Regions from separate parts of the Robertmurraya sp. FSL R5-0851 genome, predicted to be linked through region 1. Evidence: riboswitches for the same ligand, from Rfam matches in the RefSeq annotation. Region 1 holds a riboswitch; each other region holds the start of a gene.

Evidence for each region. A riboswitch is a leader RNA that binds a small molecule or an ion and turns the genes downstream of it on or off. The one in region 1 is predicted to bind S-adenosylmethionine.
Region 2: linked by a shared signal. The riboswitch ahead of metK (methionine adenosyltransferase) and the one ahead of MKX65_RS07090 (2,3-diketo-5-methylthiopentyl-1-phosphate enolase) in region 1 are both predicted to bind S-adenosylmethionine.
Region 3: linked by a shared signal. The riboswitch ahead of MKX65_RS20240 (methionine ABC transporter ATP-binding protein) and the one ahead of MKX65_RS07090 (2,3-diketo-5-methylthiopentyl-1-phosphate enolase) in region 1 are both predicted to bind S-adenosylmethionine.
Region 4: linked by a shared signal. The riboswitch ahead of MKX65_RS20975 (sugar ABC transporter substrate-binding protein) and the one ahead of MKX65_RS07090 (2,3-diketo-5-methylthiopentyl-1-phosphate enolase) in region 1 are both predicted to bind S-adenosylmethionine.

What each region holds. Positions count from the first base shown of each region.
Region 1 covers NZ_JBBOOE010000001.1:1,358,047-1,365,713, forward strand. Annotated here, with positions in the region: gene MKX65_RS07060 (transposase) at 1-123, shown strand, start outside; partial or broken gene MKX65_RS07065 (ATP-binding protein) at 210-1,007, shown strand; gene MKX65_RS07070 (methylated-DNA--[protein]-cysteine S-methyltransferase) at 1,022-1,519, shown strand; gene mtnK (S-methyl-5-thioribose kinase) at 1,544-2,731, opposite strand; SAM riboswitch class I at 2,804-2,962, opposite strand; gene MKX65_RS07080 (nitrilase-related carbon-nitrogen hydrolase) at 3,031-3,807, opposite strand; gene MKX65_RS07085 (pyridoxal phosphate-dependent aminotransferase) at 3,939-5,111, shown strand; SAM riboswitch class I at 5,195-5,301, shown strand; gene MKX65_RS07090 (2,3-diketo-5-methylthiopentyl-1-phosphate enolase) at 5,388-6,620, shown strand; gene MKX65_RS07095 (2-hydroxy-3-keto-5-methylthiopentenyl-1-phosphate phosphatase) at 6,617-7,279, shown strand; gene MKX65_RS07100 (methylthioribulose 1-phosphate dehydratase) at 7,276-7,667, shown strand, end outside.
Region 2 covers NZ_JBBOOE010000001.1:3,589,965-3,597,631, reverse strand. Annotated here, with positions in the region: gene pckA (phosphoenolpyruvate carboxykinase (ATP)) at 1-1,244, opposite strand, end outside; SAM riboswitch class I at 1,625-1,763, shown strand; gene metK (methionine adenosyltransferase) at 1,994-3,196, shown strand; gene asnB (asparagine synthase (glutamine-hydrolyzing)) at 3,437-5,332, shown strand; gene MKX65_RS18455 (C39 family peptidase) at 5,333-6,193, opposite strand; gene MKX65_RS18450 (gamma carbonic anhydrase) at 6,288-6,800, opposite strand; gene MKX65_RS18445 (alpha/beta hydrolase) at 6,888-7,667, shown strand, end outside.
Region 3 covers NZ_JBBOOE010000001.1:3,938,139-3,945,805, reverse strand. Annotated here, with positions in the region: gene MKX65_RS20250 (hypothetical protein) at 133-483, shown strand; gene MKX65_RS20245 (aminotransferase class I/II-fold pyridoxal phosphate-dependent enzyme) at 505-1,818, shown strand; SAM riboswitch class I at 1,925-2,030, shown strand; gene MKX65_RS20240 (methionine ABC transporter ATP-binding protein) at 2,209-3,234, shown strand; gene MKX65_RS20235 (ABC transporter permease subunit) at 3,227-3,895, shown strand; gene MKX65_RS20230 (MetQ/NlpA family ABC transporter substrate-binding protein) at 3,909-4,757, shown strand; gene MKX65_RS20225 (carboxymuconolactone decarboxylase family protein) at 4,873-5,244, shown strand; gene MKX65_RS20220 (hypothetical protein) at 5,412-5,624, shown strand; gene sufC (Fe-S cluster assembly ATPase SufC) at 5,882-6,667, shown strand; gene sufD (Fe-S cluster assembly protein SufD) at 6,684-7,667, shown strand, end outside.
Region 4 covers NZ_JBBOOE010000001.1:4,100,633-4,108,299, forward strand. Annotated here, with positions in the region: gene MKX65_RS20965 (ABC transporter permease) at 1-220, opposite strand, end outside; gene MKX65_RS20970 (sugar ABC transporter ATP-binding protein) at 222-1,724, opposite strand; gene MKX65_RS20975 (sugar ABC transporter substrate-binding protein) at 1,795-2,907, opposite strand; SAM riboswitch class I at 3,232-3,339, opposite strand; gene MKX65_RS20980 (DNA alkylation repair protein) at 3,488-4,195, opposite strand; gene MKX65_RS20985 (DUF1801 domain-containing protein) at 4,233-4,886, opposite strand; gene MKX65_RS20990 (VOC family protein) at 4,913-5,311, opposite strand; gene MKX65_RS20995 (SpoIID/LytB domain-containing protein) at 5,499-6,680, opposite strand; gene MKX65_RS21000 (VOC family protein) at 6,808-7,197, opposite strand; tRNA gene MKX65_RS21005 (tRNA-Arg) at 7,386-7,459, opposite strand; tRNA gene MKX65_RS21010 (tRNA-Ser) at 7,470-7,560, opposite strand; tRNA gene MKX65_RS21015 (tRNA-Asn) at 7,574-7,648, opposite strand.

The DNA.
Region 1 (7,667 bases):
TCCACGAAAATGTGGTACATTCGGACTTATGCCATTATGATGTGCCAACATATTGATGCTTGGTACGACGTTAAAAAAGAAAAGCTGAATCTCGAAAATGTCATTTTTAAAAAGTCTGCTTAATCATTTTTAAAAATTTTATAAGCAAGGCTTATTTGGTATGCATTTTTTTGAAAAAGGAAATGAAAAAAAGGAATTTTCATCGAATCGAAGCTAATTTCCAGTTATTTTTTTACAAATCCCATAAAAATGACTTAGTTATTCCGAGAGTCTATGTAAGTAACCTAAGTTTAACAACTTTTAGGGATGTTACGGAAAAGCTTGAAATGGAGGCTAATCTTCATAAATCTGATACCCTTAGTGTAATCGGTCAGTTGGCAGCTGGAGTTGCACATGAAATTCGTAATCCTATGACTGCGTTGAAAGGGTTTATTCAGCTTTTAGAAGACTCCAGTGAAGGAAAGCATTCGATGTATTTTGATGTAATTTCAACAGAACTGAATCGTATTGACGCGATAATAAATGAATTTTTAATTTTAGCCAAACCACAAGCGATTAAATTTGTGGAGCATAGTATTACTCAAATCATGTCTGAAACGGTTAATCTATTAGGTGCACAAGCTGTTTTGTACAATGTTCAGTTCCTCCTTCATTATGATGATGATTTACCATCGTTAATCTGTGAGCCTAATCAGTTGAAAAAGGTTTTTATAAATATGATTAAAAATGGAATAGAAGTTATGCCGAGCGGTGGATTTATCACGATTACAATGAATCAAACTACAGATAATCGGATCCATATTTCGATAAAGGATGAGGGTTATGGTATTCCAGAGGAAAAGTTAAAGAAACTTGGTCAGCCATTCTATACGACAAAGGAGAGGGGAACAGGCCTAGGTCTAATGGTTTCTTATCGGATTATAGAGGAGCATGAGGGTACGATTAAAGTCGAAAGTGAAGTTGGAAAAGGGACGGTATTTCATGTGTATTTACCAGTCGGAAAATAAAGGTGGAGTCATGTATGAACAGATTGTATGGAACGGTTGAATCGGAGTTAGGGACCATTTATATAGTAGTTGAAGATGGACTGGTATCGGCCGTTCATATTGGAGTTGAAGATTTTAAGAGGCGTGAAAGAGTTCACCAGCCGATTTTTTCACTTGATAATGAACTGGTAAAAGAAGCAGTGCAGCAAATGAAGGACTATTTTTCAAAGAGAAGACAGGACTTTGATTTGCCACTTCAGTTGGAAGGTACTGAGTTTCAACAATCTGTTTGGAACGTCCTCCACTCGATTCCATTTGGAACAACTTACAGCTATCAAGAAGTAGCAGAAAAGATAGGAAATAGTAAGGCGGTTCGTGCAATCGGACAGGCGAATAAAGCAAATCGTCTTCCTATTATTATTCCATGCCATAGAGTAATAGGGAAAAATCAGAAGCTGACAGGTTATGCAGGAACACGTACAGATATAAAGGAAAAGCTCCTTACATTAGAAGGAGCTGGCTTTAAACGATAGTAAGATTACGAGTAGAGAATCATTCTACTCGTATTTTTTTGTTTGTAAAAATGTAACTAACTCTTCAATGGATGTGAATTCATTGCGCTTGAGAATTAATTCTCTACCTAACGCTAATGATTTTTCCTTCGCTGCAATTCGTTCCTTTTCATCTGGAAGACCATCCAAGTCTGCTACATGGGCAAGACCGATTGTTCTTCTTATTAGTTCGCATCCAGCAAAACCAACTGCATCCTGAAAGTATTTTTGTAGAGTAGAAGAAAGGAAACCGTCAATACGAGCAAATGGTTCTAAATTGTCATGTTCCCATAGGATTGAAAATTGATTTTGATACACATTCCAAAATGTTCTTACCTGTGAGTATATCGAATCGGATTTTTCTTCGAAGGCAATTGCTTGGAACAATAAATTGGCAATGACTTGACCAATATCAAAACCTACAGGACCAAAGTATGCAAATTCTGGGTCAATTACTTTTGTTTCTTCCTTCGAAACAAATAAGCTGCCTGTATGAAGATCACCATGTAAAAGTGCTTCCGCTTCCGTTAAGAAGCTTTTTCTCAGTAAGGCTACCTGAAGTTTTAACTCTGTATCCTTCCATAGTTTTTCAACGGTTGAAGTGAGCTGTGGTTCAAAATCATTGGTCTCTGCATCAAAGTAAGGATCGGAGAAAATTAGGTCCTCAGTAATTTTACATAATTCTGGGTTGATAAATTTTCCAACAAGCTCTTTCTTTTGTCCCTTATCCACCCCGAACTCTGATGTGAAAAAGGTTGTATTGGCTAAGTATGTGCCAAGATGACTTGCAAGCAGGGGATATTCGTTTCCGTCAATTAACCCTTTTCTAGAGATAGTCAAATGTGATAAATCTTCCATAATCGTAATAGCTAATACTTCATTCGTATAATACACGTCAGGCACGAATTCTGGAGCATGCTTTTTAAATAGTTTTAATGCTTCTGCTTCAATAGTGGCACGTTTTAAAGTGAGTGGCCATGACTCACCTACTACTTTTGCATATGGAAGAGCTTGTTTTATGATGATGCCTTTTCCATCTTGATCTTTAATATGAAAAACTAAATTTAAATTGCCATCTCCTATTTCTGTACACGATAGAGTACTATTTTCGGAGAATAAATTTCTCTCTTTTGCTAATAAGATGGCTGTTTCTTCTGTTAATGGTTGATAAGTTTCTTGTATTACTGTTGACATAATGATTATCCTCCTATTGCATAAAAAAACCTCTTTCTACTAGAAAGAGGTTTGAGGCTTTAGTCAACAAACCTCTTATCTACCAGAAAGGAAATTTCTTTCTGTTGGAATTAGCACCGTGCCTTACGGATTTATCCGGCGCTAAATTGATAGCGCCCCATTTCACAATGGAATTACGGTCGGTTGCTGGGCTTCATCGGGCCAAATCCCTCTGCCTACTCTTGATAAGAGATGTAATTTTCAGTTAATATTCACTGATCAGAATCATATCAGCATAGTGTTAAAGTTGTCAACAGTTTTTAATATAAGTCTGTCCGACGGTCTGAAAATATCGGAATCGTGTTGCGGACTTTCTTTACTTCTGCCAAATCGATTTGACCAGTTACAATAGATTCAAGTTCGTCTCCCTCAGCAATTACTTCTCCCCAAGGATTAATAATCAATGAATGCCCAGCAAACACATTGTCGGGATCTGAGCCTGAACGATTGCATGCTATGACAAAGCATTGATTTTCAATCGCTCTAGCAATTAATAAAGATCTCCAATGGTTCAATCGAGGGAGAGGCCACTCAGCAACAACAACGATGGTTTCCGCTCCTTCTGTCGTATGAGCACGAATCCATTCAGGAAAGCGAATATCATAGCATATGAATCCTGCAAATAAATACTTGTCTAGAGCAAATATCCCGTTTGTACTGCCTGATTGAAGATGTTCATGCTCATTCATTAGCTTAAAAAGATGCGCTTTACTGTATGTGGAAACAAGTTCTCCTTCGTTACTAATGACCAGCATGGTGTTGTATACACCGTTATTTTCTTGAGAAGCAACAGATCCACCAACTATGTGCACATGATGTTTTTTAGCTAATTTCTGCAAAAATTCAATGCTCTTTTTTGCTTCTAAGTCAGCAAGAACATCGAGGCGAGTTAAATCATAGCCTGTGGTCCATAGCTCTGGAAGAATGACTAAATCAGGTTTTTCAGCCATTGCTAACTCTATTAATCTTTCCGCTTTTTGAAAGTTTTCTTCTACATTCCCAAAGCTTATATCCATCTGAATACATGAAACTCTCATAAGAAACCACCTTTTCTAAAAAATATTAGTAAAAATACTTTACAAGTTGTCATTTACGATATACATTTGTGACTAGTTTTTCAATATAAAAATTGCCAATTACCCGAATATTTAAAGTAGGTGGAAAAAAGATGATATATCCTCAATCAAAATTATTAAAAAGCTTACCTAAACAATTCTTTGCTTCACTTGTTGCTAAAGTAAATAAGCAAATCAGTGATGGCCATGATGTGATAAACCTGGGACAGGGAAACCCTGATCAACCGACAGCAACACATATCGTAAAAGCCCTGCAAGTGGCAGCAGAGAATCCGAATAATCACAAATACTCTCCTTTTCAAGGCTTTGCATCATTAAAAGAAGCTGCTGCGACCTTTTATAAAAGAGAATATAACGTAGATATCAATCCTGAGAAAGAAGTTGCCATTCTTTTCGGAGGAAAAGCTGGGCTTGTTGAAATCCCACAATGTTTATTAAACCCAGGTGAACATGTTCTCGTCCCGGATCCGGGCTATCCAGACTATTGGTCAGGGGTAGCACTTGCACAAGCAGAAATGATTACAATGCCCTTGAAAGAGGAAAATCATTTTCTTCCCGATTATACGGCTCTTTCAGATAGCGAGCTTGAAAAAGCGAAGCTTATGTTCTTAAATTATCCGAATAACCCGACAGGCGCAATAGCAAACGCTGAATTTTTTGAAGATACGGTTGCACTAGCTAAAGAACACGAGATTTGTGTTGTACATGATTTTGCATACGGAGCGATAGGCTTTAATGGTCATAAACCGATTAGTTTTCTTGAAACAGAAGGTGCAAAAGACGTGGGAATTGAAATATATACTTTATCGAAGACGTATAACATGGCTGGTTGGAGAGTAGGCTTTGCCGTTGGCAATGAGAGTGTCATTTCAGCTCTTAATTTGTTGCAAGACCATTTATATGTAAGTCTTTTTGGAGCTGTCCAAGAGGCGGCAGTGGCAGCATTAACAGATTCTCAAAGTTGTGTACGTGAGTTAAATGCATTGTACGAATCTAGAAGAAACGTGTTTATCGGAGGACTTCAAGAATTAGGTTGGAATGTCGAAGCACCGGAGGGTTCATTTTTTGCATGGCTGAAGGTTCCTAATGGTTATACATCTGAGCAATTTTCAGATTTATTACTAGAAAAAGCACATATTGCAGTTGCCCCTGGAATTGGATTTGGAAACTGGGGAGAGGGTTATGTTCGAGTGGGGTTACTAACTTCGGAAGCTCGTTTGCAAGAAGCGGTTGAAAGAATTTCAAAGCTCCAAATTTTTAGTTAATGTATTGACAGTCGAATTAAATTCTGGAATAATCAAAATCAATTGAAAGTATAAACAATAATACCATAATGAAAACATTCGTTTTCTTATCAAGAGCAGGTGGAGGGACGAGCCCGACGAAGCCCGGCAACCGACTTACAGTTTTGTAAGCACGGTGCTAATTCTTGCAGCAAAGGCTGATAGATAAGGAGATGTTAGTTTACGATACTAACCTCTTCTGATGACCAGAAGAGGTTTTTTATGTATACCCGTGTCGGAGAGAAAGGACGAAAGCAAATGAGTGAGATCATCGCAACGTACTTAGTACATGACGCCAAACACAACCCAGAGAAAAAAGCAGAGGAAATTGCGCTTGGTTTAACGGTTGGTTCATGGACTCAATTACAAAAGCTTGAGCAAGAGCAATTGAAAAAATATAAAGGTAGAGTTATTTCCGCAGAAAAATTACACATAGATGAACATACAAATGAAACGGTAGCGGTGTTAAAAATCGCTTATCCTTCAAATAACTTTTCGCTAGATCTTCCAGCTATTTTAACAACAGTGTTTGGAAAGCTTTCACTTGACGGGAAGATTAAGCTATTAGATCTTGATTTTTCAGAAGAGTTAAAAACAGCTTTTCCAGGTCCTAAGTTTGGTATCAATGGCCTAAGAGACAAGCTGGGTGTATATGATCGTCCGTTATTAATGAGTATTTTTAAAGGAATTCTTGGTAGAGATCTTCCATTCCTCATCAGCCAATTGCGCGAACAAGCATTGGGTGGAGTCGATTTTGTAAAAGATGATGAAATATTGTTTGAAAACCCATTAACTCCATTTGAACAAAGAATTACTGGAGGAAGAGAAGTTCTACAACAGGTCTATGAAGAAACTGGACATCGTACTTTGTATGCTGTGAACTTGACAGGACGTACGTCTCAATTAATTGACAAAGCTAAAAAAGCAAAAGAACTTGGTGCGGACTTACTATTGTTTAATGTGTTTGCGTATGGACTTGATGTTCTTCAGGAATTACGCGAAGAAGAGAATGTCGATCTTCCGATTATGGCACATCCAGCTGTGAGTGGAGCGCTCACTTCATCTGATGTGTACGGAATTTCTCATTCCCTACTACTTGGGAAATTGTTGCGTTACGCTGGAGCTGACTTGTCTTTATTCCCGTCTCCATACGGTTCTGTGGCTTTGGAAAAGAATGCAGCATTATCAATTGCTAAAGCGTTAACAGATCAGTCAGAATCTATGAATAAGAGTTTCCCAGTGCCTTCAGCTGGTATTCATCCTGGACTTGTTCCACTTTTACTACAAGATTTTGGCTTAGATAGTGTCATTAATGCTGGTGGTGGTGTACATGGTCATCCAGCTGGTGCGAAAGGTGGAGGTCTAGCTTTCCGCCAAGCTATTGATTTAAGTCAAAAAGGTCTGCCATTGAGAGAAAATTCACAGCAATATCCTGAACTTGCAAAAGCGATTGAACTGTGGGGAGTTACTGAGGTGGCAAAACCATCATGAGCAAGAAGATAGCTGTATTTTGTGATTTCGATGGCACAATCACCGAGAAGGATAACATTATTGCCATTATGAAAAGATTTGCTCCACCTGAATGGGAAGCACTAAAAGACGACATTTTGTCAGAGCGTATTTCCATTCGGGAAGGAGTTGGTAAGCTATTCTCGTTGCTTCCTTCATCTAAAAAGGAAGAAATCATTACGTATGCAATTGAAAATGTGAAAATACGTGAAGGATTTGCTGATTTTGTGAAGTTTTTGAAGGAGAAGAATATTCCTTTGTATGTTGTTAGTGGAGGTATTGATTTCTTCGTTTATCCTATTCTACAAGCTTATGGTCCTTTTTCAGGAGTCTATTGTAATGCTTCCGATTTTAGTGGAGAGTATATCAATATTCTTTGGCCAAATGCATGTGATGAGCATTGTCAGAACGATTGTGGCTGCTGTAAACCTACTATTATTCGTGGACTTAAAGAAGATTTCTACAAAGTCGTTATCGGTGATTCAGTAACCGATTTGCAAGCAGCTAAGCAAGCTGATCTAGTGATTGCAAGAGAACTGCTATTAGAAAAATCAATAGAGTATGGATTGAATCATAGAGAGTTTGTTGATTTCTATGATGTGATCAAGCATATGTCGCAAGTAGAGGAGTTGATTGGATGAGTCAGTTAACTGAACGTTGGGAAGAGCTTGCTGATGTGAAGGATGAACTTGCTGTTCGAGATTGGTTTATGGGAACGAGCGGGAATTTAGCCATAAAGGTTAGCGACAATCCTTTACAATTCTTAGTAACAGCAAGTGGCAAGGATAAGAGGAAGCGAACGTCAGAGGATTTTCTGCTCGTCGATGAGAATGGAAAACCAGTAAATGAGACGCATTTGAAGCCATCTGCTGAAACCTTATTACATGTGGAAATCTATAATAAAACAGCTGCTGGGTGTAGTTTACACGTTCATACAATTGATAATAATATCATATCTGAATTATATGGCGATCAAGGAGAAATCACTTTTACTGGCCAGGAGCTTATTAAAGCATTTGATTTATGGGA
Region 2 (7,667 bases), 2.2 Mb from region 1:
TCAATCTTCGTTCCTAGCATTTCAGCATAGCGAGTTGCTTCTAATGGTAGGAAAGGAGAGCCGAAGCAAGTGGAGAATGTTGCTTGTGGTGAAGTAATTCCTTGTTCCGTTCCAGCAAGTTTTGATGTGTAACCGCTTAAGAAATGGTACATTGCTTGTTCCTTAGAAAGCTTTGCAATTGGAGGTAGTACCCCGAAAGCATCAGCTGTAAGGAATATGATTGTATTTGGATGTCCTGCGACACTTGGATCCACGATATTACTAATCGATTGGATCGGGTAAGCAGCACGCGTATTCTCAGTTAATGTTCCATCATCATAATCAGCGACTCGTGTTTCCTTATTCAGCACGACGTTCTCTAATACAGATCCGAAATGAATGGCGTCAAAGATTTGAGGCTCTTTTTCTCTTGAAAGGTTAATGCACTTTGCGTAGCAGCCTCCTTCGATATTAAAAACACCATTAGCTGACCAGCCGTGTTCATCATCTCCGATTAGGCGTCGATTTGCATCAGCTGATAAGGTCGTTTTCCCTGTTCCTGATAAGCCGAAGAATAAAGCAACATCGCCTTCAACGCCGACATTTGCTGAGCAGTGCATTGGGAGAATATTATTTTCAGGCAGTAAGTAGTTCATGATGGAGAAAATGGACTTCTTCATCTCTCCTGCATATTCTGTGCCGCCGATTAATACGGTCTTTCTTTCAAAAGAGACAATGATAAAAGTCTCTGATTTCGTTCCATCAATCATAGGGTCAGCTTTAAAGTTTGGAGCGGAGATGACTGTGAATTGTTCTTCATGAGTCAAAAGCTCTTCTGCTGTTGGTCTAATGAATAACTGGTGGGCAAATAGATTATGCCATGCGAACTCATTTATCACTTGTATGGGTAGGCGATGCTTCTTATCTGCACCAGCAAACCCTTTGAAAACAAACAGCTCATCTCTATCTTTCAAGTAACCTAGTACTTTATTATATAAACGTTCGAATACTTCTGGAGAGATTGGTTGGTTAACTGCTCCCCAGTCAATCTTGTCCTTTGTTGAAGCTTCTTCAACGATGAATTTGTCTTTAGGAGACCGACCAGTATACTTTCCTGTTGTTGCTCGAACAGCTCCTGTCGAAGTTAAGACTCCTTCGTTTCTAGTAAGAACCTTTTCAACTAATTGTGGTACAGATAGTTGCACATGCACATGACCAGAGGCTAACAATTCACTTAATTGGTTAGAAATACGGACAGAGTTCATCTGATGACTACCTACCTTTATTTGTTATTTTTAATTAGTATAACACATTAACTTAATTAGTCTATACTATTTGAAAAAATATTAGAGGGTGCAAGAAAAAACATCGTATTCGACCTATTTTTAAGCCTTTTTATTTCATAAAACGATGGATCGCAGTCAATAGTCTATACTATTAAAAGAAGGGACAAATTCAAATGGGAACAATCGCGTTATATGATGCTAAGTGTCATATTATTCTTCCAGATGGGAAGGTACTTGAGGGATATGGAAATGTGAAGATAATAGTTGCTCATTATTTGAAGAATTGAACCAACTATTTTTCATAAAGATGTTGACAGTATTTGACGAAGTACGGTATTATTCTACATTGAACGGATACTCTCTTATCCCGAGCTGGTGGAGGGACAGGCCCTATGAAACCCAGCAACCTGCTTTAATAATTAATTACGATAACTGTAATTAATATAAAAGAGAAGGTGCTAACCTGAGGCAAGGATTTTAGTCCTTGAACGATAAGAGCGAAAGGCGCAAATTACTTTGCTATCACCCTTTCCTCAAGCAGGGAAGGTTTTTTATTTTGCATAAAGTTTTTATTGCGGGGGGTAATTTTTCAAACCTTCATAATAAAAATGGCATGTTTATTTCATACTACTTAGGGAATGAGTTCCGTATCAAATGGAAGGTTTTGTTTATGTTGATATGATAAACATACCTTTTTCTCAAGTATAAATAAAATAGGAGGTCAGGAGATGTCAAAAAAACGTCGTTTATTTACATCCGAGTCAGTTACAGAAGGTCATCCGGATAAGATCAGTGACCAAATTTCAGACTCAATTTTAGATGCTATTTTAGCAAAAGACGCAAATGCTCGTGTTGCTGCTGAAACGTCAGTAACTACAGGGTTAGTATTAGTTGCTGGGGAAATTACAACCTCTACATACGTAGATATTCCAAAGATTGTTCGCGAAACAATTAAGGAAATTGGGTACACTCGTGCAAAATATGGTTTCGATTCTGAAACATGTGCGGTTTTAACTTCTATTGATGAGCAATCAGCTGATATTGCAATGGGTGTTGACCAAGCACTAGAAGCACGTGAAGGATCCATGTCTGATGAAGAAATTGATGCAATTGGAGCAGGAGACCAAGGATTAATGTTTGGTTTTGCTTGTAATGAAACAAAAGAGCTTATGCCTCTTCCAATTTCTTTAGCACATAAACTAGCTCGAAGATTAACTGAAGTTCGTAAGGATGATATTCTTCCTTACCTTCGTCCTGATGGAAAAACTCAAGTTACAGTTGAGTACGATGAAAATAATAAACCAGTTCGTATTGATACCATTGTTATTTCAACACAGCATCATCCTGAAGTAACATTGGAGCAAATTCAACGAAATCTTAAAGAGTATGTTATTAATCCTGTTGTACCAGAAGAGTTAATTGATGAAAATACAAAGTATTTCATTAACCCAACTGGTCGTTTCGTTATCGGTGGACCACAAGGTGATGCTGGGTTAACAGGACGTAAGATTATTGTTGATACGTACGGTGGTTATGCTCGTCACGGTGGCGGTGCATTCTCTGGTAAGGATCCTACAAAAGTTGACCGTTCAGCTGCTTATGCTGCTCGTTATGTAGCAAAGAATCTTGTTGCTGCAGGTCTAGCCGATAAAGTGGAAGTACAGCTTGCCTACGCAATCGGTGTTGCACATCCAGTATCTATCTCTATTGATACTTTTGGAACCAGCGAAGTAAGTGAAGAAGTTCTTATTGAAGTAGTTCGTAATAACTTCGATCTTCGTCCAGCTGGAATCATTAAAATGCTTGATTTAAGACGTCCTATCTATAAGCAAACTGCTGCTTATGGTCACTTTGGCCGTACAGATGTAGATCTTCCATGGGAGCGTACAGATAAAGCTGACACGCTTCGTAAGGAAGCACTTGAAAGATAATTTTAATAGTAAAAACAGCCGGGAGTTACAGAAAATTTGTAACTCCCGGTTTTTCTTTTCGTCTATAAGGGTATGGTGGTTTAGAAGCAAAAAGGGATGTAAACAATGGGTAGTAAGCTTGAATTTTTAGGAAATGGTCAATTTGACAGTGCGATTCGATAATTTTAGTGGTAGTATTAATAGGTATTCTTTCTGAATGGAAGATTAAACTCGTAAGAACGGAGTAGGTGAGTTACATACATGTGTGGTTTTATTGGATGTGTTCATGACAAATCGCAAGTGTTTAGTGATGGACAAAAACAACAATTTGAAAATATGAATAATGTGATTACGCATCGCGGACCTGATGATGATGGATATTTCTACGATTCTCATGTTCAATTTGGGTTTCGTCGTTTAAGTATTATTGATATAGAAAGTGGGCATCAACCCCTTCATTTTGAAAACGAAAGATACTGGATTATTTTTAACGGTGAAATCTATAACTATGTTGAATTAAGAGAAGAGCTTTTGGCAGAAGGAATCACCTTTGCAACAAGCTCTGATACAGAAGTAATTATTGCTTTGTATAGCCATCTGAAGGAAAAAGCTGTTGAGAAGCTTCGTGGAATGTTTGCTTTTGTTATTTGGGATAAGGTTGAGAAGACGCTTTATGGAGCACGTGATCCATTCGGAATTAAGCCTTTCTTCTATTTTGATGACGGCGAAAAGACATTCTTTGCATCGGAGAAAAAGAGTATTTTACTTGCTCTACAAAATGATGTATTGAACTATGATTCTTTACAGTATTACTTAACGTATCAGTTTGTTCCCGAGCCTTATACGATGTCAGAAGGTATTTCAAAATTAGAACCAGGACACTACTTTACAAAGAAAATGGGATCTGAAATGGAAATCAAGCGATATTGGAAGGCTCATTTCCACCCAGTTAGAAAGTCAGAGAGTGATTTTGTAAAGGAAATAAAAGATGTTCTTTTTGATTCTGTCAAAATTCATATGAGAAGTGATGTGCCAGTTGGTTCTTTCCTTTCCGGTGGAATTGACTCTTCGATCATTGCTTCCATTGCAAAAGAATTCCATCCGGCGATTAAGACATTTTCTGTAGGTTTTGATCATAATGGGTTTAGTGAAATTGACGTTGCTAAGGAAACGGCTGATAAGCTGGGAGTAGAAAATATTAGCTATATCATTACTCCAGAAGAGTATATGAATGAAGTGCCGAAGATTATGTGGCATATGGACGATCCACTTGCTGACCCTGCATGTGTTCCCTTATATTTTGTCGCACGTGAAGCTCGTAAGCACGTGACAGTGGTTCTATCTGGAGAAGGTGCAGATGAGCTATTTGGTGGCTACAATATTTATAGAGAGCCTCAGAGTCTAGATGTGTTTAATAAAATTCCACAGGTTGGAAAAGCGTTTTTACGTTTGCTAGCGAAAATGATGCCAGAAGGTATGCGTGGGAAAAGCTTTCTTGAACGTGGTTTGACTCCTTTAGAAGAACGCTATATCGGAAATGCAAAGATGTTTAGTGAGTTGGAAAAGAGTGACCTTTTAAACACGTATAACAAAGGTTTAGATTTCACTAATATCACAAAGCCTCTATATAAAGAAAGTGAAGGCTACGATCCAGTTGACCGTATGCAGTATATTGATATTCACACATGGATGCGTGGAGATATTTTATTAAAGGCTGACAAAATGACCATGGCTCATTCGTTAGAGCTTCGTGTCCCATTTTTAGATAAAGCCGTTTTTGAGGTTGCTTCTAAAATTCCAACAAGTTTAAAAACAGCGAACGGAACAACAAAGTATGTTCTTAGAAAAGCAGCAGAAGGAATTGTTCCAGAACATGTTCTTAATCGTAAAAAGCTGGGCTTTCCTGTTCCTATTCGTCACTGGTTAAAGGCTGAGATGAACGAGTGGGCGAAGACGATTATTAGAGAAAGTGATACAGATTATTTATTAAATAAGACGTATGTGCTTCAATTGCTTGAGGATCACTGTCAAGGAAAAGCCGATAATAGCAGAAAGATTTGGACGGTGCTCATGTTTATGGTATGGCATCAAGTGTATGTAGAAAAAAAGTACTCCTTCGAGAAGGAATACTTAGCGGAAAAAGTATTACAAAGCTAATTAGTGAGGGAGGTAGGTAATTGCCTGACTCCCCATTTGCACCCAGGATTCTTCAAAATCCATTATGGGTGCTTTTTTATTTTTTTCTCCTGTCAATGGATCGTTAAAGTAAACATAATCCTTATCAAAGCCTGTTAATAAAACTGAGTGTTCCTTGAAGGTAATCTCAATTACCCCACTTGGAGTATGCCAGGTCACAAATTCTTTGGATGACAGTTTTTTATAAGAGGTATTGGTGATCACCCAGACCGGACGTTTGTCAGAAAGGTGTATTTTTAAATCACTAAAAGGTGAACCGGTTAAATCTTTAATTTGTCCGGGTAAATATTTTTCAGCCAGTTCTTTAATGGGTTGATGGTACACACCTAAACCAGGTAATTCTTTTGTATACATGCTCCCGACAAATCCGTCATTAGGATGGCCGTAGTAAACTTTTCCATCGGAGACCTTGTAGGCTGTAGTGTCTTTTTTGATTTCTTCAGCAAGCGTCATCTTATCTACTGAAATATTTGCGTATTGTAATAGCATGGCTAAACTTGTAACTTCACAGCCCCGTGGAAGTTCAGGAAGTTGGTTGATGACTGGTGCATCTAAGAGAACGGTTTGCTCTAGCGGAATAATCGTAAGGTCGACTTGATCATCGATAAAAGTGTTCGTCGAATGTAGAGGGGCTTGTACCCAGGTTTTCATTCGACCTACAGCCTCCGCAATATGTGGTGTTTGTGCTAAGGTGAAGAACCCTAGTAAAACCACTCCAATTATAGAAAAAGAAGTTTTAAGAGAAGCGCTTCTCTTTATGAAACGTGAAAATATAAATAGTATGAAAATTAAAATTCCTATTAATATGATTAGTGTAATCATTGGCACCACCGATACAACATGTAGTTAAGCATTTTATTATTAGTTATATCGGCATATTTCCTCTAGTTTCAAGATACTTTTTCTAAGAAAATTCTTATTTTTGTATCGATTTATAGTATTGCCCTTTTTCTACGTACTGGTTCATGATTCGGTCACGATCCTTAATATCTTCCTCGGTCAACTCGCGAATGACCTTGGCTGGGCGGCCGAATGCTAGCGTGTTCGGTGGAATTTTCTTTCCTTGAGGAACTAAACTTCCGGCTCCAATGAATGCACCTTCGCCAATTTCTGCCTGATCTAGTATAATAGAACCCATTCCAACTAAAGCTTTCTTTCGGATGATGCAGCTATGCAAAATCACTTGGTGACCGATCGTGACTTCGTCTTCAATTATGAGCGGATTATTTGGACTTTGGTGTAAAATAGAGTTATCCTGAATGTTCACGCGGTCCCCTATAATAGTTGGGGCAACATCTCCGCGGATAACCGTGCCGAACCATATGCTTGTATGTTCACCAATGACAACATCTCCCGTTACAGTCGAATATTCGGCAAGGTACGCACTTTTGGCAATTCTCGGGGTTTTATCGTAATAAGGATAAATCATATACATCCTCCTTTAAGTAATCATATATATTTACTATAACGAATTTATATCATATTTTCTTATACTTTTTTAGAAGGAGCAATACATATGTGGAAATGGGAAGCAGAAGGGACTGCTAGAGCAGTTATTGTGATCGTTCATGGGGCGATGGAGCATCATAGAAGGTACGGTTGGCTCATAGAGCAGTGGAGAAATTCGGGCTTTCATGTCGTCATGGGTGATCTGCCAGGTCATGGATTAACGACTAGATCTAGAAGAGGGCATATCGATTCTTTCGAAGAATACGTGAATGAAGTGGAAAAGTGGATTGATGCATCGTATCAATTTGATTTGCCTGTCTTCTTAATTGGTCACAGCATGGGTGGACTGATTACACTAAGGCTTCTGCAAAAAGAGCGATTAAATGTAGCTGGCGTCATTCTTTCCTCTCCTTGCTTAGGTTTAGTAAACAAGCCTTCTCCAATCTTACATGCAGCAACCTTTATTTTAAATAAAGTGTTCCCAGCCTTACGAGTATCTTCAGGAATTACTTTTGACATGGTGACGAGAAATGAAGATGTAAGAGAGTTGGATCTTAAAGACACTTTATATGTGAAAAAGGTATCCGTGCGCTGGTATCGTGAGCTAGAAGAAGCGATGAAGAATGCATTCGCAATGATTAAAAGAACTCAGGACACTCCATTATTAGTCGTTCAAAGTGGGGATGACAGGATCGTAGATAAAGAGAAGGTAAGAACTTGGTTTAACTCCGTCCCATTATCGGAAAAACGTTTCAAGGAATGGCCTAAATGCTATCATGAAGTGTTTAATGAACCAGAACGGGAAGAAGTATTTTTATATGTAAAAGATTTCGTAGAAGGTCAGTTA
Region 3 (7,667 bases), 2.6 Mb from region 1:
TTACAGCATTCGATATAAAGCTTGTTAGGTACCCCTGACAAATGTTCGAAAATTTGTCGAAGAAATATTAAAGGTAAGGATTCTCTCCAAGTGGAATATATATATAGTTAGATGTTGAGAGGGGGAAGACCGTTGCTTTTTCATTTACAAAAAACAGTGAATGAATGGAATAGCCGAAGCCATTTACTGCCTTTTTTAAGAAAGGCATCAGTCGTTATTTGTATTCAATCCGAAGATGATACCTTCTTTATCCATATAAACAAAGGGAACGTTGAACTGTTAATCGAAGAAAATCATCATCATATTGACGCATATCTCCAAGGACAGAAGGAACATATCATCTCCTTACTCAGTGGGGAGATCAAGCTAAGGCAAGCAACCGTATCAAATGTAATTACCTTACAGGCAACCTTTAGAACAGCTCTTTACTTAGAAACCTTATTCTATCTAGTAAAACCATATAAGTATGTAAATAATATTTGAAGTTTTATGGGAGGGAATGGAATGTCAGAACAGAAGAAGTATCGGTTAGAAACGCTTGGTGTACATGGTGGATTAAGCCCAGATCCTGTTACAGGAGCTAGAGCGGTACCAATTTATCAAAATAATGCTTATCAATTTAAAGACACAGAGCATGCGGCTAATCTGTTTGCACTTGCTGAGCCTGGATATATTTATACACGTATTCATAATCCAACGACTACGGTATTCGAAGAAAGAGTGGCCCTATTAGAAGGTGGAGTCGGAGCGCTTGCCGTTTCGAGTGGAATGGCAGCAATTACACTGGCCATACTCAACTTGGCAGAAGCAGGAGATGAAATTGTTGCGGCTTCAAATTTATATGGTGGTACATATAATTTATTTGCAGTAACTCTCCCTAAATATGGGATTCAAGTGAAGTTTGTGGATTCAACTAATCCAGAGAACTTTAAACAAGCTATTACAGATAAAACAAAGGCGGTATTTGCCGAGACCATCGGAAACCCAAGTTTGCGTATTTTGGATATCGAAAAGGTTACAAAGATTGCACATGATGCAGGTATTCCGCTTGTAATCGATAATACCTTTGCGACTCCTTATTTATGCCGACCAATCGAACATGGTGCAGATATTGTCATTCATTCGGCAACCAAGTGGTTATTAGGGAATGGGACTACTCTTGGTGGTATCATCGTGGATGGCGGAAAGTTTGATTGGAATTCGTCTAAATTCCCTGGTTTTACAACTCCTGATGCAAGTTATCATGATATTGTATATAGTGAGGCAATTGGTGCTGCAGCTTATATTGTAAAAGCTAGAGTGCAATTGCTTCGTGATTTAGGTCCAGCATTAAGCCCTCAAAATGCCTTTCAATTCACACTTGGTCTAGAAACTTTGCACGTGAGAATGAAGGAGCACGTGGCAAATACTGAAAAGGTAGTAGAGTATTTAGAGGCGCATCCAGGTGTTAATTGGGTGATGTATCCCGGAAATCAAAAGCATCCAGACTTTGAGCTTGCGAAGAAATACTTACCTAAAGGAGCAGGTTCTATCGTTGTCTTTGGAATTGACGGAGGCCGTGCGTCAGGAGCAACGTTTATAAATAGTCTAAAGCTTTGGGCACATGTTGCTAATGTTGGCGATGCAAAAAGCTTAGTTATTCATCCTGCAAGCACTACTCATCAACAGCTAGACACAGAGCGGTTAAAAGCGGCAGGAGTTCCAGAGGATTTAATTCGTCTATCGATTGGAATTGAAAATGTGGAGGATTTAATTGAAGACTTAGAGCAAGCGATTACATTGGCAACAGGGAAAACCTCACTTACAAGCAATGTGTAATCAATAAGATTTTTGTCGAATTTTATCGTTGACACTCCAATTTATCCATGATACGATATCACTCGTGATTAAGACTACAACGTAAAAGTTCATATAGATTGATAAGCTCTTATCAAGAGAGGTGGAGGGATGTGCCCTATGAAGCCCGGCAACCGTCAAATTATTGAAATGGTGCCAATTCACACAAAGCGTATTGCTTTGATAGATGAGAGAAAGGTGACTGTTTCTGCCTTTCTGCTCATGCAGGAAGGTTTTTTTTGTTCATATAGAAAGCTCTCATTCGAATAGGAATGGTGCGGATGATAGAACCTAAGTTATAATGAAGCTTTCTTGATGCATGATACCATGTAGTTTTATCAGAATAATCGGAAATGGAAGGAGGAGAAACCTTTGATCTCGATAAAAGATGTGAAAAAGATTTATTCTTCAAGACAAGGAAAAGTAACGGCTGTTGATAATGTAAACCTAGAAATTACTGAAGGAGAGATCTTTGGGGTAATCGGTTATAGTGGAGCAGGAAAAAGTACGCTTATTCGTATGCTCAACGGGTTAGAAATTCCTACGGTGGGATCTGTTATCGTAGCAAATAATGAAGTATCGAAAATTAAAGGTAGTAGCCTTCGAAAAGCTAGACAGGAAATAAGCATGATTTTCCAACATTTTAATCTGTTATGGTCTCGTACCGTTAGAGAAAATATTGCATTTCCACTTGAAATTGCAGGAGTTCCTAAAGCTCAAAGAATGAAAAGAGTGGACGAGCTTATTCGTTTAGTTGGATTAGAAGGAAGAGAAGACGCTTACCCATCTCAATTGAGTGGAGGGCAAAAACAAAGAGTAGGAATTGCAAGAGCACTTGCTAATAATCCAAAGGTTCTTCTTTGTGATGAGGCAACATCTGCACTTGATCCGCAAACAACCGATTCGATTCTAGAGCTATTAGTTGATATTAATAAGCGTTTAGGATTAACCATTGTCCTTATCACACATGAAATGCACGTAATCCGAAAGATTTGTCATCGTGTAGCTGTGATGGAAGGTGGAAAGGTCGTTGAACTCGGTCCTGTTCTTGATGTATTTAAGAACCCTAAGGAAGAAATTACGAAACGATTTGTTCAGCAGGTAACAGAGCCTGAAGAAACGAAGGAAACGATTGAACATTTATTAGAACTTTACCCGCACGGTACGGTTGTTCAATTAGGCTTTGTTGGAGAAGCAGCAGAGCAACCGCTGATTACCAATCTTATTCGTCATTACCATGTGACTGTTAATATCCTGCAAGGGAAAATATCACAAACACAAAATGGATCTTACGGAACGCTTTTCATCCACTTAGATGGGGAAAAAGAAGAGCTTTCAAAGGCCATTGCGTATATCGAGTCACAACAGGTTGGAGTGGAGGTGATTTCGAATGCTTGAGACACTTTTACCAAACGTAAACTGGGAAAAAATGATTGAGGCAACGAATGAAACTCTTTATATGACAGCTATATCAGTTGTTATTACATTTGTTCTTGGATTAATTTTAGGACTTTTATTATTTTTAACAGCTAAGGGTAATATTTGGGAAAATGCAATTGTAAATAAAGTGATCAGTTCTGTAGTGAACGTCTTCCGCTCGATTCCCTTTATTATATTGATCGTTCTTCTTATCCCTTTTACAAAGCTTATACTAGATACGATGATTGGTGAAAATGCAGCTTTACCGGCATTAATTATAGGTGCGGCTCCGTTTTACGCGAGAATGGTGGAAATCGGATTGCGTGAGATTGATAAAGGAGTTATTGAAGCGGCTAAATCCATGGGAGCTAAAACAAGCACGATTATCTTTAAGGTGCTTATTCCTGAATCACTGCCAGCTTTAGTATCTGGTATTACGGTTACGGCTATTGCTTTGGTGAGTTATACAGCAATGGCTGGTGTGATTGGTGCGGGTGGTTTAGGTAACCTTGCGTATTTGGAAGGGTTCCAAAGAAGTCGTAGCGACGTCACCTTGGTAGCAACAGTCATCATTTTAATTATTGTGTTTATTATCCAATTTATTGGAGATTCTATAACATCAAAACTAGACAAAAGATAGGAGAGAGACAAAAATGAAGAAATTTTTAAGCTTATTTTTATCATTAGCAGTTGCTTTAGTTCTTGCAGCTTGCGGTACAGCAAAAGAAGATGAGTCTAACGCTGGTGAAGGCGAAGAAGCAGCAGAAACTACTGAGTTAGTAGTTGGAGCTTCTAACGTACCACATGCGGAAATTTTAGAAGAAGCAAAGTCACTTTTAGCGGAAAAAGGAATTGAATTAAAGATTGAAACATTCCAAGATTATATCCTACCTAACCAAGCGTTAGAGTCTGGTGATCTTGATGCAAACTATTTCCAACATATTCCTTACCTTGAGTCTCAAATGGCTGAACATGGTTATGATTTTGCTAATGCGGGTGGAATCCATATCGAACCAATGGGTGTGTACTCTAAAAAGTACAAGAGCTTAGAAGAGCTTCCAGAAGGAGCACATATCATCATGAGCAGCTCCGTTGCAGACCACGGTCGTATTTTAACTATGCTTGAAAAAGAGGGATTAATCACTCTTAAAGAAGGCGTTAATAACGTAGAAGCAACAGTTGAAGATATCGCAGAAAATCCTAAAAATCTTCACTTTGACACAGAGTACGAAGCATCATTATTACCACAAATCTTTAACAATGATGAAGGTGATGCAGTACTTATCAACTCGAACTATGCGATCGATGCAGGTCTAAACCCAATTGAAGATTCAATTGCAATCGAAGACAAAGAGTCTCCGTACGTGAACGTAATCGCGGTTCGTAAAGGTGACGAAAACTCTGAAGCAATCAAAGCTTTAGTCGAAGTACTACACTCACAAGAAATCCAAGACTTTATCCTTGAAAAATACGAAGGTGCTGTAGTACCAGTATCTGAATAATAGAAAAAACAGGTGTCTCTTATAGGGGCATCTGTTTTTTTGTGTAATAATTTGTTTCAATTCAAGGATACTAACATATGTGATACTACATAACTTAAAGACTGGAGTGGGACAAATGGATCAAGGATTTATTGCAAGAAATCCGAGTGAAGAAGCTCTACATGATTATAAACAAGGTCTTGGTGCGTTTACTCAAAAAATGCCAGATATCGCTAGCCATTTTAATGCATTCACAGAAGCATGCTTCAAAGAGGGAGTCTTAACTCAAAAACAAAAGCAACTAATTGCTCTGGGAATTAGCCTGTATTCTCAGGATGAATATTGCATCATCTACCATGTGAAAGGATGCTTGGACCAAGGCGCAACCGAACAAGAGATTCTTGAAGCGATTGGTGTAACTGCAGCCTTTGGTGGAGGCGGTGCCATGAGCCAGGCTGTTACCCTTGTACAAAATACGATGGATGATTTTAATCAATTAAAACAGTGAGTTAAGCTCTTATCGAGAGGATTTAGCAAGAAAAGAATGGAAACCACAAGGTGAGTTTTTCTAACAAAGTCTTATTCGTACTCATCCTTAAATATCGTGTTTTTTCGGCTTTGTTCCAAAGATTTAACCTATGTTACGATAGATGTGACCAAAGAAGTCGAAAAAAAGTGATAGTTGGAAGGGATGGATTCATTATTAGTCAACTAAGGTTGAACTACACGAGTGAGATGGAAAAGGCGATGTATGGAGCTCATGGAGTGGGATATGAAACCTACAGTCGGAAACATAAGGTTAGAATGAAAATTGAAAAAGTAAGGCAACAAGATTATTTGCAAAGTCAAAGGATGATTGCAGATTTGGATCGTAGGGTTCATGCCTAGTAACATATATATTTATAGAAGAAATTCGTGAGCCAGTGGAGAATTCCACTGGTTTTTCTGTTAAGCAAATGGTATCGTACATAGAAAAGATAGTCGAAGAAAAAAATAGGTAAGTAATAGAGCGATAACAGGTTCTTAAGAGTTGATATCACATTTCATTTGTTATAAGATTGTAATGAGAATAAAATGAGAATGAAAATAAAGTTTTTATAGTAAAGAGATAACTAATTTTCTTTCAAATTATGGAGGTAATAGATATGTCAGGATCAACTTTATCCATTAAGGATTTACATGTGTCAATCGATGAAAAGGAAATTCTAAAAGGGGTAACTCTTGAAATTAAAGGTGGAGAAATCCACGCAATCATGGGACCTAACGGAACAGGTAAATCTACTTTGTCTTCTGCCATTATGGGACATCCTAAATATGAAGTAACTTCGGGTTCAATCTCTCTTGATGGAGAAGATGTACTTGAAATGGAAGTAGATGAGCGCGCTCGTGCAGGTCTATTTTTAGCAATGCAGTACCCAAGCGAAATTAGCGGGGTAACAAATGCGGACTTCTTACGTTCAGCTATTAACAGCCGTCGTGAAGAAGGAGATGAAGTTTCTTTAATGAAATTCATCCGTCAGATGGACAAAAACATGGAGTTTTTAGAAATGGATCCAGATATGGCTCAACGTTACTTAAACGAAGGGTTCTCAGGTGGAGAAAAGAAGCGTAACGAAATTCTACAATTAATGATGATTCAGCCGAAGATTGCCATCCTTGACGAAATCGACTCTGGATTAGATATCGACGCGTTAAAGGTTGTTTCAAGAGGAATTAACGAAATGCGTAGCTCTGAGTTTGGTTGCTTAATGATCACTCACTACCAACGTTTATTAAACTACATTACACCTGATTTTGTTCACGTAATGATGCAGGGACGTATTGTAAAATCTGGTGGCCCTGAGCTTGCTCAACGTTTAGAAGCTGAAGGATATGATTGGATTAAAAAAGAGCTTGGCATTGAGGACGAAACTGTCGGGCAAGAAGCGTAAGTTAGGGGGACCAGACATGACTACAGAAACCGTATTACCATTCGATAAGGAATATGTGACTTCTTTTTCAAAAGAGATGGGTGAACCAGCTTGGTTAACGGAACTTCGCGTAAATGCGTTAGCCTCAGCTGAAAACCTATCCCTTCCAAGACCAGATAAAACAAATATTACAAAATGGAACTTTACTCAATTCGATAAGCATATCGTTAAGAGTGAAGATTATGCTTCACTTGCTGACCTTCCTGACGAAGTAAAATCATTGATCGGTACAGAAGAAGGCGAGAAAACCTTATACATTCAACGCAATAACCGCCCCACAATTCTTTCTGTTTCAGAAGAATTGAAAAATCAAGGTGTGGTGTTTGTAGATATCTTTACAGCAGCTCGTGAGCATGGAGATCTTTTACAAAAGTACTTCATGAAAGACGGTGTAAAGGTTGATGAGCACAAGCTTACAGCTCTTCATGCGGCATTTATGAACGGTGGAGTATTCTTATATGTTCCTAAAAATGTTGAAGTTTCAACACCGGTTCAGGCTGTATTTATCCACGATGATAAAGAAGCGACGGTATTTAACCATGTTCTTGTAGTGGCTGAAGACAATAGCTCTGTCACATACGTTGAGAACTATATTTCAACTGTGGAAGAAGCTAATTCAATCTTCAATATCATTACAGAAGTAGTTACAGGGACAAACGCAACGGTTCAATACGGTGCAGTTGATACATTAGCAAAAGGTGTAACGACATACGTGAATCGTCGTGGAGTAACTGGACGTGATGCTCGTATTGAGTGGGCACTTGGTTTAATGAATGATGGCAACACTATTTCTGATAACGTAACAAACCTTGTTGGAGATGGCTCTGTTGGCGATATGAAAATGGTAACTGTTGGACGTGGCGAGCAAACACAAAACTTCACAACAAGTGTTGTTCACTGGGGTAAACACACGGATGGCCAAATCCTTAAGCATGGTGTAACGAAAGACAGTGCCACTTCT
Region 4 (7,667 bases), 2.7 Mb from region 1:
TTAAACTGATGGTAATCCCGATTGCAATGATAGTTACAATTGAAATGGAACGCAGGATATTTACAATATTATTTCCTTGTATAAATGCGGGATTGGCCAATGAAAATATGATCACGAGTGCAATGATTGTAATAATCGTTCCATATTTATAAAAAAATTGGAAAAGATCAAATGACGTTTTTGACGGGGTCTGTTTCTTTGCTGTTATGTTTGCCTCCATCTTACCTGCCCCCTGTTGAATAGAATAATAGTTCTTCTTCATTAGTTGATTTTGTTTCTAGTTCCTTAACTGATTTTCCATCATAAAGGACATAGACCCGATTCGTAATTCCCATAATCTCTGATAGTTCAGATGATGCATAAATAATAGCTTTTCCGCGGCTTGCCAGCTCGACAATAAGATTAAAAATGTCCTTTTTTGCTCCAACGTCTACACCTTTGGTCGGCTCATCAAAAATATAGACATCAGCATCGGCTACGAGCCACTTGCCAATGGCAATCTTCTGTTGATTACCGCCAGAAAGATTTTGAACTTTTGTTTCTTCAGAAGGTGTCTTTATTCCAAGACGATTGATCAGTGCCTTTGCAACTAACTTTTCTTTTTTCCTATCCAGGAAACTAAAATCTTTTGAAAAATGCCTTAAATTCACTACAGTTAAATTTGATTCAACCGACGCATTTACAAGAATCCCTTCTTTTCGGCGCTCTTCAGGGACCAAGGCCAGTCCATTCTTAACCGCTTCATACGGGTTTTTAACATTAACTCTTTTTCCGTTAACCTTGACTTCTCCTGCCACTAATTTGCCTTCAACCCCGAACAAAGCTTTACAGAACTCGGTCTTACCGGCACCTACAAGTCCAGCAATTCCCACAATCTCCCCTGCTTTGACGTTCATGCTAAAATCTTTAATCTTATCTTTATCTGTAAGTCCTTTTACCTCAAGGAATGTGTCTCCAATGGTCATGAATTTATCAGGAAACTGGTCACCGAGTTTTTGACCAAGCATATGCTCCACTACTTTGTTTTGGTTAGTATCCGAAATCCTCTGTCTCTCGACTACTTCCCCATTTCTCATAATCGTAATATCATCACAAATCTCAAAAATCTCTGGAAGTCGATGTGAGATGAAAATAACTCCAACATCACGGTTCTTTAATTCTTGTACGATACGAAATAACTCATTTGTCTCCGTATGACTAAGAGGTGCTGTCGGCTCATCTAAGATGAGGAATCTACATTCTTTTGACACCGCTCTGGCGATTAAGACCATTTGTTTTTCTGCTAATGTTAATTCACTTACTAGTTTTTTAGTTGGAAGAGACAAATTCATTTCTGATAGGATGGTGGCCGCTCTAGAATGCAAGCTTTTCCAATTAACCCATTGCTTCTTTCCCATGTTGTGTACTGTGTCCATTAACATGATATTTTCCGCAACCGTTAAATAGGGAATCAGAGCTGTATCCACTTCCTGATATACAATTTGAATTCCTGAGTCCATGGCACTTTTGGGCGAACGAATGGTCATAGATTGTCCATCCAATGTGATTTCACCAGTATAGTGATCATATGCCCCTGAAAGAACCTTCATCAAGGTTGACTTCCCAGCACCATTGGCTCCAATTAAGGCATGAGTTTTCCCGCTTTTAACTGAAAAATCCACCCTATTTAATGCTTTTACACCCGGAAATTCAATTGACACATTTTTCATCTCTAAAGTGGTCATGATGTCACCGTCCTTTCAAAGAAACACTCTCTTTATCTAGTGAAAAAGAGAGTGTCTATCAATAAGTCCCTTACTTCTTATAGTGTTCCCTCAGCGTCTTCATCCAATCTTCCTCAAATTCTGTTGATTGACCCCATCCTTCAATGATTTCATTTAGATTGACCATATTTACAGGATCTTTTGATTTTTGAAGATCTTCTTGAGAGATAAGTGAAGCTTCCAAATCATACGTTTGTGGTGTTTCCTCGCCTGCTAATTTCTTTGCTAGTATTCTCATATTTACTGAACCAATCAACTTAGGATCAACAGCTGCCGTATATCTCCAAGCGCTACCTTCTCTTTGGATTTCCTGCAAATCAGCATTTGAAACATCGATTCCATAGATTTTAACTTCTTCTCTGCCAGCTTCTTTTAACGCGCGAGCCGCACCGATGGCAAAAGCATCCCAAGTGGCAAAAATCGCATCAAGTTCACCCTTAGGGTATTTATTCAACATTGCAGCAACCGCATTTTGGGTTTGAACACTAGTATCAGCTGCTGCTACGCCAAAGCGCTCCACTTCTTTAATGCCAGGATTATTTGCTAGAACCTCTTCATACACTTTATTTCGTCTAACCATTGGTGGGAATCCGTCCACCCATAGGTATGCAATATTGGCTTCCCCTTTTGTTTCTTTTACTAATTGATCCAATGATAGAGTAGCTAGTGCTTCATCATCTTGTGACACAAGAGTAACACCGTCAACACTTGTTAAATTTGCATTCGAGTCAAATGCCACTACGCTTTTTCCAGCATCAACAATTTTCTGTATGTCATTAACGGTAGCATCATCATCACCGTGAGAAATAATAAATCCATCATAATCTTGATTTAACGCTTGGTTAATCGCATCATGAAATTTCGCTGTATCTCCATTTGCCGTAAATACATCCACTTGAAATCCTAGTGCTTCCCCTTCTTGCTTTGCACCTGCTAAGAACTGTGCTGTGTGGTCGTCCCCACCAATTTTACGAATTACTTTGATTTTTGGTTGGTCTCCATTTGCAAAGCGCTCAGGTACACCTTCAATCAGTGTGTTCGATCCTGTTGCTTCCTTTGTTTCTCCCCCTGTTGCACAGCCTGTAAGCAAAAGTGTTGCAGCGATAGCTGATACAAATGCACTTTTTAAAAAGTTCCTCTTCATGATTCTTTCTCCCCTTTTTGTTTTTTATGTCTTCTTACCAACGTTGCTCTTAGGAGAGTTTTTATAAAATATAAAGGCTCTTTTCTAAAACATTGTTTCTACATACACATTTTTCAGGAAATTAAATATATGTTTCAACAGCTAATCAGAATGTTTTCATCCTTAGAAAAGAGCTACTCTCCAAATAGACCAATAAACCCAGAGTTATTCGGGGAAAAATCCGGCTTTTGGGATTTTTCCAAAACAACAAACTTTACGAAAATAGCCAATATAAAAAACCTCTCCAGAAAAGAGAGGTTTCATCACAAAATAAGGACTACTCCTCTCTTATCTCTCAAAACAAAATCTTGTTTTGCAGGATTTAGCACCAATTCCATTCGGAACGGTTGCTGGGCGTCACAGGGCCAGTCCCTCTGCCACTCTTGATAAGAGAACGTATTTTATTCATTTACTTTAATAAAGTATAAAACTTAATTTAATATTCTATTAACAAATTGTCAATAGTATTTTCTAAATATTTTTAATAGAAATATTATTCCCACGTAATTTCTAGATCAGCATCCCGATACAAAACTATTTTTTAACATCGTACATATTTACGTTTGAAACCAAGCTTCCCTCTATCCATTTCTTTTTGAATACTTTCGTAAGCGTTTAAGAAACTGCTTTTTTTATTGTCTCGTTTGACTTCTACGATTCCTATTTCCTTTGAGACCTCGACTGCCTTTTCATGTTGCGGCAAATAGGAAATCGCCACCGTGTATACGAAATTATTCATAGCAGATTTGGTTCGTTCCGGCGAATCATGAATCGAATTTTTCACCATATCCAGCATATTGGAAATCTTGCTTTCGGAAAATTCTTTATCTTTTCGATTCCCTAAAAGCCAGCAATAGCAACTCCATCCAGCCGACATTTTCAATTCGTCACCACTTGCAATCCATTTATCTGCAACGTCTTGTGCAATATCGGACTCTGATAAAGTGACTGCCACCACATAATCGGACAGCATATAAAAATACGCTCCATCAATCCAACGATCATAATCTGCTTCAGTCATAGCTTTTGGGTCAGCAATAATGCCTGCAAAATACATGGCATCGTAATTACCTGTGGCATAAAGCTCGTCAGCTAAATCTTGGTTGATTTTTATTTTCTTTGCGATTGGTTTCATAGCACCTGTAGCCACGCCAAAAAGTGGCTCGTGCGCACCATTGGATATGTACATTTTTTTCATTCGTTCCTTGCCTAGGGCTTCAAGCTCTTGCATCACTGTTTCAATATCCATAGCTTTGAACTTCCTTCCTTACTTTTATCATATTTTTCTATCGAATGTTCTTGTGCGAGCCATCACAGGAAGGCATTTTTTTAGAAAGTCCACAAGTGCAATCCTTTAATCCCTTTCCGCTTAGAATTCTCTCCATACAATTTTCAACCCTTGACACTCGAGTTTTGGATTGTTTGGGTTGAGAAAAATAAAGAATATATGCTCTTTGCCGTCCCGGCGTCAATGCTTCAAAAGCAGCTTTTAAGTCTGGTGACTCATCGAATTTTTCTTGAAGTTCTTCTGGAATAATGAATTCTGTATCCTTTTTTAAAGTTACTTCTAAACCGGCTTTTTCCACTTCAATGGCTTCAAGAATGTATTCTTTCAAAATAGGTTCTAGTTCAATTATTTCTTGAAGATGAGTGAATCGAATCTGGCGTGCCGCCTGTACATTCTCGGTTTGTTGGACAAGAATTCCATGGGGATCCTTTAATAAGGCACCTTTGTGAAACAGAAGTGCACAATATTCTTTAAATCCATGGATTAATACGACATTTTTCTTCTCAAACGTGTAACAAGGATGCATCCATTTATATTCTTCGGTCAGATCACAGTCAAGAACAATATGTCTTAACCTCTCAGATTCTTCCCTCCATTTTTTAGCTTGACTTAAATAATCATCAACCTTAGGATTCAGTTTACCAATTGCCATGTTGTTTCCTCCCTATAAAAGTTACTTCACAAAGGAAGATTTAGTTGCCATGACACACCAAATCGATCATTTAGCCACCCAAACCTTTGACTAAAACCATAGTCACCAATTGGCATAAGTGCTTGTCCGCCCTCGATCAGTTTCTGATAAACGTTGTTAATTTCTTCTTCAGTATCACATGTAACAAAAATTGAGAAGGATGGAGTAAATGTAAACTGATGCTTTAAATTACTATCTATACACATAAATTCTTGCCCTTTTAAAGAAAAAGTGGCCTGCATTACCGTTCCTTCATCTCCAGATTCATTAGCTCCATAGCGAACCATACTTGTAATTTCTGAATCCTCAATAATAGATATGTAATAATTCATTGCTTCTTCTGCTTTGCCATCTTGAAACATTAAGAATGGTGTAACTTTTCCCACTACGATCAGCTCCTTAAGTTAGTAGGGCTACCTTATCTATTTATTACATTCCTATAATTACAATATAAAAAAAGAGAGGAAATTTCACTAGTGTGAGTGATTTATTTTTCTATCCCTTCCAAATCAGTATGAACGGCAAAAAAGGATGATACCCGAAAGATATCATCACATGGTGTTCACTACAATATTATTCTTGAAAGGTTTGAGTGACCTTCACTTGGGTCCCAGGATAATAGTGTCCAATAATTTCTTTGTAGGTTTTCCCCTCTTCAGCCATTTCGTTTGCCCCCCATTGACTCATACCAACTCCATGCCCATGGCCTTTGCCACTTACTTTATAAGAAGTTGGATTGATTTCAAATGAACTTATTAAATAACTTCTAAAATGACCTCCACCTATCATTGGACGTATTTTTTTTAATTCAACATGATCCAACGAAACTCTTTCGAATAAAATGGTTCCATCAATCAACCTTCTCATAAATTCAATTTGGATCGAGCCAATCATCGACCTTTGTGATTCATTTTTAACTTTATCGATTGCAAAAAAAGGAATACTTAAAATTTTTATGTCACCTTCATAACCATTTCGATTAAGCCATTTTTTAATAGAGTCGCTGATTTTACCATCTTTCTCCTTTAGCTCGTTCCAGTCCTTCGATTGAATTTCATCCAGATCTATTTGTGTTTTTTGTAATGTAAAATCCCAGGGTTGAATGGGATCAAAAGGATCTGGTTTAATTGGAAAATAGGGGCTTGGATTGCCGCCCCATACATTTTTATTACTCTCTGTGATTCCACCATTACTTGCAGAATAAAAAGCGCTTATGGGCTTATTTTGAAATGTAATAATTTCTCCTTTTGTATCAATTACAGCCCTCTTTGTATTACTAAATTCATTGTATCCTCCGTAAACTTGATATTGGATGGTGTCGTCGAGTTGGGGATTCTTATGGGTGATTGTATACGTGCGAGCAGCTAACGTTTGTGCCTTTAAAGCCTCGATATTCCAATCAGGAAACACTTCGAATGGAACAACACCCTTTAAGTAATCCTCTAATAGGATTTGATTAACGGGTCTAATATTATTTTCTTCCATACCAAACGCTACCGCTCCCATATAAGGTCTTCCATCAATGTATATTAGGTGCTCTTCATCATAAGTATCAGGATATAAAATGAGCGGGCTATCTATTTCCGTTTTTGACTTACCGCATGTAAGAAACATTTTGCCACCTTTAAACGAAAGTGTATATTCATCCCCTTCATTTAACATCAATGCTGGATCTAACGTTGAATAAGCACCTTTTATGTAAAATGCTAATTTAGAGGTATCTCCAATATAATTTCGTAATCTCACAGAGATCATCTCTTCCGCTTGCACTTCAGTTGTGAAAGCGAGTAAAACGAATATGAAAATCGATAGGATGAAAGTTTTCATAACCATATTATTTATTATGTTTTTACTGATTATTCCTGAAGCTTTATTCCAACTCTTATAATTCTGTTTGATTAACGTTAAGTTCAATCAAATTACCATCTGGGTCAGCACAGAAAATTTGTGCAAATCCACTTTTTCCGTAGGGTTTTTCAAGAATTTCCACTTCATTTTGTTTTAACCATGTAAGCGCATCATAATAGTTCTCTACTCTCAGAGCAAAGTGACCTTCTCTGCTGGATAAGCTTTTATCCTGACGAATCGTCTGTGAAGAAGGATCAACGATCAAGTGGAGTTGCTGTCCCTCTATTTCATACCAGGCACCTGAAAAATCAAAATCTGGACGTGGTATTTCATTTAAACATAATACATTCCCATAGAAATCTTTTGCTCTTTCCAAATCTGTAACTGTAAGACTTACGTGATGGAGACTTTTGTATTTAATCAAAATGTACACTCCTTTTATTCTTCTCTTATTTGTATCTTACTCAAAAAACCTCCTATGTGGAAGTGGCCTCCCACCCTCTACTCTTCAAGTTTATATCTGAAAAGCCCAAGGGTTAACATTTTCTTAAAAGATAAAAAAACACAACAAAAAAACGCTTGATAGCGTTTTTGTTGTGTTTTTATTTTTTACGCGCCTTAGAGGATTCGAACCTCTGACCGTACGCTTAGAAGGCGTATGCTCTATCCAGCTGAGCTAAAGGCGCATCTATATAGTGGCGGAGAAGGAGGGATTTGAACCCTCGCGCCGGTTACCCGACCTACACCCTTAGCAGGGGCGCCTCTTCAGCCTCTTGAGTACTTCCCCATAGACATAAAAATGGCTCCGCAGGTAGGACTCGAACCTACGACCGATCGGTTAACAGCCGATTGCTCTACCACTGAGCTACTGCGGAACATTGAAGAATTATTTTA